DNA from 2 places in the Actinoplanes sp. NPDC051859 genome. Region 2 is predicted to be linked to the other one. Evidence: riboswitches for the same ligand, from Rfam matches in the RefSeq annotation. Region 2 holds a riboswitch; the other holds the start of a gene.

Region 1 (4,881 bases), on a different contig from region 2:
GGGGTGAGCGCCGACCATTACTTCAGTGCCGAGCCGGCCGCGCCCGGCACCCGGGGACGGATCGAATTCTCGGCGGCGGGGCGGGCGTACGACCTGACGGTGGCACGCGGGGTGTTTTCCGCCGGGCGGCTGGACCCCGGGACGGCGGTGCTGCTGCGCAAAGCCGAGCTGCCTGCTGCGGGCAGTGGCGGCACTTTTCTCGACCTCGGTTGCGGGTACGGCCCCATCACCTGCGTCCTGGCTAGTGAGGCGACTGCCGCAACCGTGTACGCGATCGACGTCAACGCCCGCGCCCGCGAGCTGACCATGGAGAACGCCAAGGCGTTGGGCCTGGGTGATCGGGTTCGCGTCAGTGCCCCGGATGACGTGCCGGCCGGAGTGGTGTTCGACCAGATCTGGAGTAACCCGCCGACCCACGTCGGCAAGGCCGAACTGCACGCGATGACGGAACGCTGGCTGGGCCGGCTCGCACCCGACGGCGTGGGCTGGTTGGTGATCAATCGCAACCTCGGCGGGGACTCGCTGCATACCTGGCTGACCGGGCTGGGCTGGAACGTGGAACGCATCGCGAGCCAGCGCGGGTTCCGGGTGCTGAAAATCGCCGGGAAAACCGGCTGACCGGCGCGGCCTTCTCGGCAAGGATGGCGCCGTGGGCTACGTGGATGTCTCCGGGGTCGGGTTCGTGCTGCCGGACGGGCGGGAGCTTTTCGCCGACGTGTCGTTTCGGGTGGGTGAGGGCGCGAAGGTAGCGCTGGTCGGGCCGAACGGGGCGGGCAAGACGACCCTGCTGCGGATGGTCGCCGGGGACCTCGCCGTGCCGGTCGGTTCGGTGGCTCGCTCCGGTGGGCTCGGGGTGATGCGCCAGTTCATCGGGATGATCGGCGACGACCGTACCCTCGAGGATTTGGCTTTGTCTTTGGTCGCGCCGCCGTTGCGGGCGGCGGGCAGCGCCTTGGCTGCCGCGGACGCCGCGCTGAAGTCGGCACCGGAGTCCGAGAAGGCGCAGCTGCGGTACGCGAACGCCCTGACCGGCTGGGGCGAAGCAGGCGGGTACGACGCCGAGGTGCTGTTCGACGTCGTGGCCGTGGCGATCCTCGGCAAGCCGTGGGAGGACGTGCGGTCCCGGCCGGTGCGTACGCTGTCCGGCGGCCAGCAGAAGCGGTTTGCGCTCGACCTGCTGTTGCGGGGCGGCGACGAGGTGCTCTTGCTGGACGAGCCGGACAACTTCCTCGATGTGCCCGGCAAGCGGTGGCTGGAGGCCCGGCTGCGGGAGTCGGCGAAGTCGGTGCTGTTCGTCTCGCACGACCGGGAGTTGCTGGCGCAGACCGCGACCCGGGTGGTGGCGGTGGAGGGCGGTGGCGCGTGGACCCATCCCGGCAGCTTCGCCTCCTGGCACGAGGCGCGCGCCAACCGGCATGACCGGCTGCTGGAGTTGCGGCGGCGCTGGGACGAGGAGCACGAGAAGCTGCGCGAGCTGGTGTTCACGCTGAAGAACAAGGCAGCGTTCAACGACGGGCTTGCTTCGCGCTATCAGGCCGCGCAGACGCGCCTGCGCAAGTTCGAGGAGGCGGGGCCGCCGCCCGTGCCGCCGAAGGAACAGTCGTTGAAGATGAACCTGCGCGGTGGGCGTACCGGAAAACGGGCCGTGGTCTGCGACGGCCTGGAGCTGGAGAACCTGACTTTCCCCTTTGACCTGGAGATCTGGTACGGCGACCGGGTCGCCGTTCTGGGTGCCAACGGCACCGGCAAGTCGCACTTTCTGCGGCTGCTGGCAGCGGGCGGTACGGCGCCGGAGGCCGACAACAAGCCGGTCGACGGCGCGCCTTTGGCGCATGTCGCGCATAACGGCATGGCGCGGCTCGGTGCCCGGGTCCGGCCGGGCCACTTCTCGCAGACGCATGACCGGCCTGAGCTGCTGGAACGCACGCTGGTCGAGATCCTCTGGCGGGGCGACGATCATCGGTCCGGAATGGACCGGGCAGGAGCGATGAAGGCGCTCAACCGGTATGAGCTGGCGGCGCAGGGGGATCAGCGGTTCGGCACGTTGTCCGGCGGTCAGCAGGCCCGGTTCCTGGTGCTGTTGTTGGAGCTGTCCGGGGCCACGGTGTTGCTGCTCGACGAGCCGACGGACAACTTGGACCTGGCGTCGGCGGAGGCGTTGGAGGAGGGCCTGCAGGCGTTCGAGGGCACGGTGATCGCGGTCACGCACGACCGCTGGTTCACCCGCGGCTTCGACCGTTTCGTGCTCTTCCAAGGCGATGGTGAGGTCGTCGAAACCCCCGAGCCGGTCTGGGACGTCCGCTGACGGGCTTTACTCCGACGCCGCTGCGGAGCTAGTGTCGGCGGCGGAACCAACCCCACGGGAGTCCGGTGCACCGGGCTGAGAGGGGGGCTGTCGCGGCCCCCGACCGTCGAACCTGATCCGGGTCATGCCGGCGCAGGGAGGAGTGCGTTGTGGACCCCGGCTTTCCGTGTCTACATGTCATCACCGATGCCCGCCCCGGGCGTGATCCACTTGCCGTGGTCGTCGCCGCGGTGGCTGCTGCCGAGCGGCTCGGCCTGGTCAACCGCTTAGCGATCCAGGTCCGGGTCGAGGACGACGCCACCGACCGCGACGCGTACGCGCTCACCACCGAGGTCGTCGCCGAATGCCGCCCGGCCGGCGTGCTGTGCCTGGTCAACGACCGACTGCACGTGGCGCTGGCCGCGGACGCGGACGGCGCGCACGTCGGCGCCGACGATCTGCCGGTCGCCGCCGCCCGCAAGGTGCTCGGTCCGCGGGCGGTGCTCGGTGCGACCTGCCGGGACGAGGTGGCAGCCCGGTCAGCGGTCCGTGCCGGCGCCACCTACCTCGGGGTCGGCCCAGCGTTCGCCACCGTTACCAAGTCCGGTCTGCCCGACCCGCTCGGCCCGGCGAAGATCGGTGCGGTGGCACGCTCGGTGCCCGGCACTGCGGTCGTCGCGATCGGCGGCGTGACCCTCCACAATGCCGCCGGCCTGATCGCCGCCGGGGCCGCGGCCGTCGCGGTCGTCGGGGCGGTCGCCACCGCCGCCGATCCGGGTGAGGCCGTTGCGCGGCTGCTCAAGGCCCTGCCGTGACCGACCTGACGATCGTCGGCGGCGGGATCATCGGCCTGTCCGTAGCGTGGCGCTGCCAGCAACGTGGCCTGCGGGTCACCGTGCTGGACAACGGATCCGACGACGGTGCCTGGTATGCGGCGGCCGGGATGTTGGCGCCGGCGGGCGAGTCGTCGTTCGGCCAGGAAGCGCTGACCGCGTTGATGATCGAGTCGGCTGCCCGCTGGCCCGGCTTCGCCGCCGAGCTGCGCCGGGAGACCGGGATCGACGTCGGACTGGACACCCACGGGACGCTTGCCGTCGCGCTGACCGGCGATGATCTGGCCGAGGCGCAGCGGCTGTGGGCGTACCGCGAGCAGCACGGCATGGGCGTGCACCGGCTGCCGCCCAGCGAGGTTCGCGATCGGGAGCCGGCTCTGACGCCGCGGCTGCGGGGCGGCGCCTACCTGCCGGACGACCAGCAAGTCGACCCGCGGCGGGTGCTGGCTGCGCTGCGCACCGCGCTCGGCCCAGCAGTGGTGCACCGCCAGGCCACTGAGGTTCCGCCGGGTCCCGTCGTCGTCGCCGCTGGCCTCGGCACCGCAGCTCTCACCGGCCTCCCCATCCGACCGGTGAAAGGCCTGGTGCTGCGCCTGCGCGGCGAGCCGGGACTCTTGCGGCACGTCGTGGTCGGGCAGGTCGACGGCCGACATGTGTACGTGGTCCCGCGCACGGACGGCGACATCGTCATCGGTGCCACCCAGGAAGAACGCGCCGACGCCACAGTGACGGCCGGGGCGGTGCTGGAGCTGTTGCGTCCCGCCACAGAGTTGGTGCCGGACCTGGCCGAGTTCGAGTTGACGGAAAGCGTGGTGCGGCACCGTCCCTCCACTCCCGACAATGCTCCGCTGCTCGGCCGCATCAGCGATGACGTCGTGGTGGCGGCGGGCCACCACCGCAACGGGGTGCTGCTGGCCCCGGTGACCGCCGATCTGATTGCCGACCTCGTGATCGAGCACTCTGCACCGCCCGCCGCTTTCTCCCCGGGGAGGTTTGCATGAAAGTCACCGTGAACGGCGCCGGCCGCACCGTCGACCCAGGTAGCACCGTCGAGGGACTCGTCGCCACCGTCACCGAGGCGCGCCGCGGCGTCGCGGTAGCGGTCAACGGCGAGGTTGTGCCGCGGTCCGGGTGGTCCGGTGCCCAGCTCAGCGACGGCGACCGGGTCGAAGTGCTCACCGCGGCGCAGGGCGGCTGACATGTCGGAGCTGTTTGGCGAGTCCCGGCTGATCCTCGGCACCGGCGGCGCCGAGAGCCTGTCCGCGCTGGAAGCGGCGATCGTGGCCTCCGGCACCGAGCTGGTAACTGTCGCGCTGCGGCGGGTCGACGCCGCCGGCCCCGGCCTGCTGCCCCTGCTCGACCGGCTGGGCCTGCGCATCCTGCCGAACACGGCCGGCTGCTACACCGCTTCGGACGCCGTCAAGGCTGCGCACCTGGCCCGGGACGCCTTCGAGACCGACCTGATCAAGCTCGAAGTGATCGGCGATGAGCGGACCCTGCTGCCGGACGGCCTCGAGCTGCTGCGGGCCGCCGAACGGCTGGTGGGCGACGGGTTCCGGGTGCTGCCGTACACCAGTGACGACCCGATCCTGGCCCGGCGGCTGGCCGATGTGGGGTGCGCGGCCGTGATGCCCGCGGGCGCGCCGATCGGGTCGGGGCTGGGCATCGGCAATCCGCACCACATCCGGCTGATCCGCGATTCGGTCGACGTCCCGGTGATCCTGGACGCGGGCATCGGCACCGCCTCCGACGCGGCGTTCGCGA
Region 2 (4,881 bases):
GACGAACACGTCGCGCACATCGTCGCCGACGCGGTGAGCCATGCGAGGGAGGGAACATGACGGACGACGGGACCATTGTTCGCAACACGCGGCAGCGCGCCGCGGTGCGTGAACTCCTCGCCGACTGCGAAGGTTTTCACAGCGCCCAGGACCTGCACGCCATCCTGCGTGACCGGGGCGAACGGGTGGGTCTGACCACCGTGTACCGCACGCTGCAAGGCTTGGCCGATTCGGGCGAGATCGACGTCATGCGCCCGCCCGGCGGCGAGCACCTCTACCGCCGGTGCAGCGAGGGTCACCACCATCACCTGGTGTGCCGGTCCTGCGGGCGTACAGTCGAGGTCGAGGGCCCGGCGGTGGAGACATGGGCCGACAAGGTAGCCGGTCAACACGGTTTCGTCGACGTCTCCCACACGATGGAGATCTTCGGGATGTGCCCGGAGTGCGCAGCCAAGCGGTCCTAGCGCAATCGTGCGAGTCTGACCGGCGTGAAGATGTACGCCGACCGGCTGCCCACCGCCGTCCGCCAGCTGCTCACCGACCTTCTCGTGGTGTTCTGGGTCTACGCCTGGATCCGGGCAGCGCTGTGGGCGCAGGACATGGTGCAGAAGCTCGGTGTTCCCGGCCAGAAGATGCAGGAGGCCGGGGCGGGCATCGCGGGCAACCTCGCCGACGCCGGCGGCAAGGTGGGCAAGGTGCCGCTGGTCGGTGACGAGCTGACCGCGCCGTTCACCCGGGCGGCCGAGGCGGCCAACGGTCTTGCCGAAGCCGGCCGTCAGCAGCAGGAGGTCGTCGGCAATGTGGCGCTGATCGTGGCGCTGCTGATCGTGGCGGTGCCGCTGGCGTTGGTCCTGTTCGGTTGGTTGCCGCGGCGATTGCAGTGGATGCGCCGGGCCGGGGTCGCCGCCCGGGTCCGGGACCTCCCGGCCGGGCGGGACCTGCTGGCGTTGCGGGCGCTCGCCGGGCGGCCGCTGAATCAACTCGCGAAACTGGGTCCGGACATCGCGCAGTCGTGGCGCAATGGCGATGCTTCCGCGGTGGACGCGCTCGCCGCACTGGAGCTGCGCGAGCTCGGCCTCAAGACCGCTGGGCGGGGACGTTAGGCTCCGCCGCGTTCTTGGCGAAGTCCTCGTCCTCCTCCTCGACGTCCTCGTCCATCCAGTTGCGCTTGGCGAACGGGATCGCGGCCCAGAAGGTCAGGAACCAGGCGCCGGCAATCGCGGTGAGCACCAGCGCTACCCAGAAGTTCAGCAGGTAGTCGGTGATGAGCAGGATGCTGCTGACCATCGCGATCAGCATGAAGGCCAGCCCACCGGTCGCCATCCGGTGCGCATAGCGGACCAGCTCCGGCTTGCGGCCTTGGCGAAACAGCGCCCGGTGGAAAGCCACCGGCGAGATGATCATCGCGGTGGCGAACGCGGCCGCGATGAGCGCGACGACGTAGGTGTCCTTCTGGAAGGCGGTCACGTTCGGGAAGCCACTGCTGAACGGCAAGGTCAGCAGGAACGCGAACAGGATCTGCACGCCGGTCTGCGCGACCCGCAACTCCTGCAACAGGTCCGAGAAGTTACGGTCCCAGCGCTGCTTCTCCGACTCGTTCTTCATGCGGGGCTTCTCGGCGGACATCCGGGGGGCTCCTCTCGTTGAGCGCGACCCGGATGCCCGCAGACGCGAAACGTCAAACGCCGATGCGCGCGAGCGCCACCTCAGCCAACGCGTTCGGCGCTTCTTCCGGCACCCAGTGCCCGATGCCGCGCAGCACGACCAGGCGATAGTCCGCCTCCACCCAAGTCTCGGTGCCCAGCGCGGCGGACCGGCCGACGACCGGATCACCGTCGCTCCACACGTACGTCGTGGGCACGGTGATCTTGCCCATGCCGGCGAGCTCGCCGCGGGACAGCGCCCGATACCAGTTCAGCGCCCCGGTGAGGCGGCCCGGCTCGGCCATCGCGCGGGCGTACAGCGCGGCGCGGGGACCGATGTCGCGCATCATGCTGCGCAGAACCGCACCGCCGCGGGCCAGCAACAGCCGCTCAGCCACCCGGGACCGGAAAACGCCCATGTAGGCGAACCGCATCCGCTGCGACGGCTGGTTGCGCAAGGCGACAGACATGGCGCGCGGGTGCGGGACGGAGACGGCGGTCAGCGTACGGATCCGATCCGGATGGTCAGCCGCAAGCATCCACGCCACCTGCGCGCCCCAGTCGTGGCCGATCACGTGCACCCGGGCCACGCCGAGCGCGTCGAGCACCGCCACCGCGTCAGCCGCCGCCTCACGCAGCCGATAGTCGGCGACCGCCTCGGGCCGCGCCCCCGGTGAGTAGCCGCGCTGATCCAGGGCGTACGTCCGCAGCCCCGCCGCGTGCAGCCGCGGCAGCAGGAGATCGAACTCGCGGTGGTCCTGAGGGAAGCCGTGCAGCAAGAGAACCGGAGTGCCGTCCTCCGGCCCGGACACTGCCACGTCGAACGTGAACCCTCGGGCCTTGATCTCCATGTGACGCCTCCTACGCTGACGGGTACGCCGGTCCGGTGCTAGCGTCATCGAAACACATGCCATGAAGATTGTTCGCGACGAGAGTCGCGGGCAACTTCACCGACAGGGGAGCGCACAGCGCTGAGAGTGCGGGCCGACGCCCGCAGACCCTCGAACCTGATCTGGGTAATGCCAGCGCAGGGAGCTCGGTCTGCTCCAGCTGCGCCATGTCCGGAAACCCGCCGGATGTGGCGTGCGTCTCCTCCCGGTGAACCGCTGCTGGGAGGCACGGAACATATGAACAGTCACACTCCGTCACACCGTTGGCGCACGATCGACATCGTGATCGCCTCGATCATCGCCGTCACGTTCAGTGTCGTCTTCTGGGCCTGGGGCCACCTGTGGAACGCCACGGACGCCGCGTTCGCCTTCTTCCCGCCCGCGAAGACCCTGATCTACGGCGTCTGGCTGGTGCCCGCCGTCCTCGCAGGTCTGATCATCCGCAAGCCGGGCGCCGCACTCTTCACCGAAGCCGTCGCCGCGGTCATCTCGGTGCTGCTCGGCACCGGCTGGGGCGCCCTGGTCATCCCGCAGGGCCTGGTCCAGGGCCTCGGCGCGGAGATCGCCTTCGCGATCCTGCTCTACCGCAACTGGAAACTGCCGGCCGCCCTGTTCGCGGGCGCGCTGACCGGCCTGAGTGCCGCGCTGTTCGACTTCTTCGCCTGGAACGGCGGCACCGACCTCTGGGAGTACCGCATCCCGTACGCGCTGCTCACCATCGTCAGCAGCACGATCATCGCGGGCGCGGGCGGCTGGGCGCTGACCCGGGCGCTGGCCCCCACCGGCGTGCTCGACCGCTTCGCGGCGGGCCGGGACCGGACGCTGGTCTAAACCCATGGCAGAGGTCGTCCTACAGGGCTTCGGCTGGCGCCACGCGGGGCGCCGGGCGTGGGCCGTACGCGGCCTCGACCTGCACATTCAGCGCGGTGAGCGGGTGCTGCTGCTCGGCCCTTCGGGGGCTGGCAAGAGCACCCTGCTCGCCGCGCTGGCCGGGCTCCTGCCGGAGGACTCCGGCGAGTCCGAGGGCACGGTCACCGTCGACGGGCGGGATCCACGCGACCGGGACCGGGCCGGGCTGCTCTTCCAGGATCCGCAGACCCAGCTCGTGATGGCCCGCAGCGGCGATGACGTCGCGTTCGGCTTGGAGAATCGGGGCGTACCGGCTGGGGAGATCTGGCCGCGGGTCAGCGACGCCCTGGACCGGGTCGGCTTCCCGTACCCGATCACCCGGCAGACCCACGCGCTTTCCGGCGGCGAAGCGCAGCGCCTCGCGCTGGCCGGCATCCTCGCCCTGCAGCCGGGACTGTTGCTCCTCGACGAGCCCACCGCCAACCTTGATCCGGCGGGCGGCGACCTGATCCGCGCGGCCGTCGCCCGGTCCTGCGACCGCGACACCACGCTGATCGTCGTCGAACATCGGGTCGAGCAGGCGTCGCCGCTGGTCGACCGGGTGGTGGTGCTCGCGCCGGGCGGCGGGGTCGCCGCCGACGGCGCCCCCGAGGTGGTCTTCGCCGGGCACGGCCCGGCCCTGGCCGAGCAGGGGGTCTGGGTGCCGGGCTATCCACTGCCCCCACACCGGGCCGTCGCCCCACCAGCAGATCCTTTGGTACGCACGGAGCACGTCTCCGTCGGGCACCGCCTCCCACCCACCGACCTGGACGTCCGGGCCGGCGAGGTCCTCGCGGTGACCGGCCCGAACGGCGCCGGAAAGTCCACATTGGCGCTTGTTCTCGGTGGCCTGCTGGCGCCGACGTCGGGCCGCATGAGCGCCTTCGGCGACCCGAAACCGCCGCACCGCTGGCGAGCCGCGACACTGACGCAGCGCATCGGTTCGGTCTTCCAGTCGCCGGAACACCAGTTCGTCACCGGTCGGGTCGCCGACGAGCTCGCCGTGGGTCCGCGCCGCCTGGGCCGCCCGGCTGCCGAGGTGACAGCGATCGTGGCGGAGCTGCTGGAGCGGTTGCGGTTGACGGCGCTGGCCCGCGCCAACCCGTACACATTGTCCGGGGGTGAGGCTCGGCGGCTGAGCGTGGCGACGGCGCTCGCCACCCGGCCCCGCTTGCTGGTGTTGGACGAGCCGACCTTCGGCCAGGACCGCAGGACCTGGATCGGCCTGGTCGAGCTGCTCGCCCAGCTCCGCGACGACGGCCACGGCATCGTGGCCGTCACCCATGACGACGCGTTTGTCACCGCGCTGGCCGACCGCGTCCACGACCTGGCCCCGACCTCTGCCGAGCCGCTTCCGCGCCGCCGCCCCGATCGGCGCCCGGCATGACCCCGACCCCGGTCAAGCCGCTTCCCCGCCCCGATCGGCGCGCGGCATGACCCCGACCCCGGTCAAGCCGCTT

What was found. A riboswitch is a leader RNA that binds a small molecule or an ion and turns the genes downstream of it on or off. The one in region 2 is predicted to bind thiamine pyrophosphate.
Region 1: linked by a shared signal. The riboswitch ahead of ACIA1L_RS08710 (thiamine phosphate synthase) and the one ahead of ACIA1L_RS04255 (ECF transporter S component) in region 2 are both predicted to bind thiamine pyrophosphate.

Annotation. Positions count from the first base shown of each region.
Region 1 is NZ_JBITBX010000003.1:158,754-163,634, forward strand. Features, by position in the region: gene ACIA1L_RS08700 (class I SAM-dependent methyltransferase) at 4-618, shown strand; gene ACIA1L_RS08705 (ABC-F family ATP-binding cassette domain-containing protein) at 650-2,305, shown strand; TPP riboswitch at 2,350-2,461, shown strand; gene ACIA1L_RS08710 (thiamine phosphate synthase) at 2,455-3,099, shown strand; gene thiO (glycine oxidase ThiO) at 3,096-4,118, shown strand; gene thiS (sulfur carrier protein ThiS) at 4,115-4,315, shown strand; gene ACIA1L_RS08725 (thiazole synthase) at 4,317-4,881, shown strand, end outside.
Region 2 is NZ_JBITBX010000002.1:85,070-89,950, reverse strand. Features, by position in the region: gene ACIA1L_RS04280 (ArsR/SmtB family transcription factor) at 1-60, shown strand, start outside; gene ACIA1L_RS04275 (Fur family transcriptional regulator) at 57-464, shown strand; gene ACIA1L_RS04270 (hypothetical protein) at 495-1,103, shown strand; gene ACIA1L_RS04265 (DUF6328 family protein) at 1,078-1,605, opposite strand; gene ACIA1L_RS04260 (alpha/beta fold hydrolase) at 1,679-2,494, opposite strand; TPP riboswitch at 2,589-2,695, shown strand; gene ACIA1L_RS04255 (ECF transporter S component) at 2,771-3,364, shown strand; gene ACIA1L_RS04250 (ABC transporter ATP-binding protein) at 3,369-4,808, shown strand.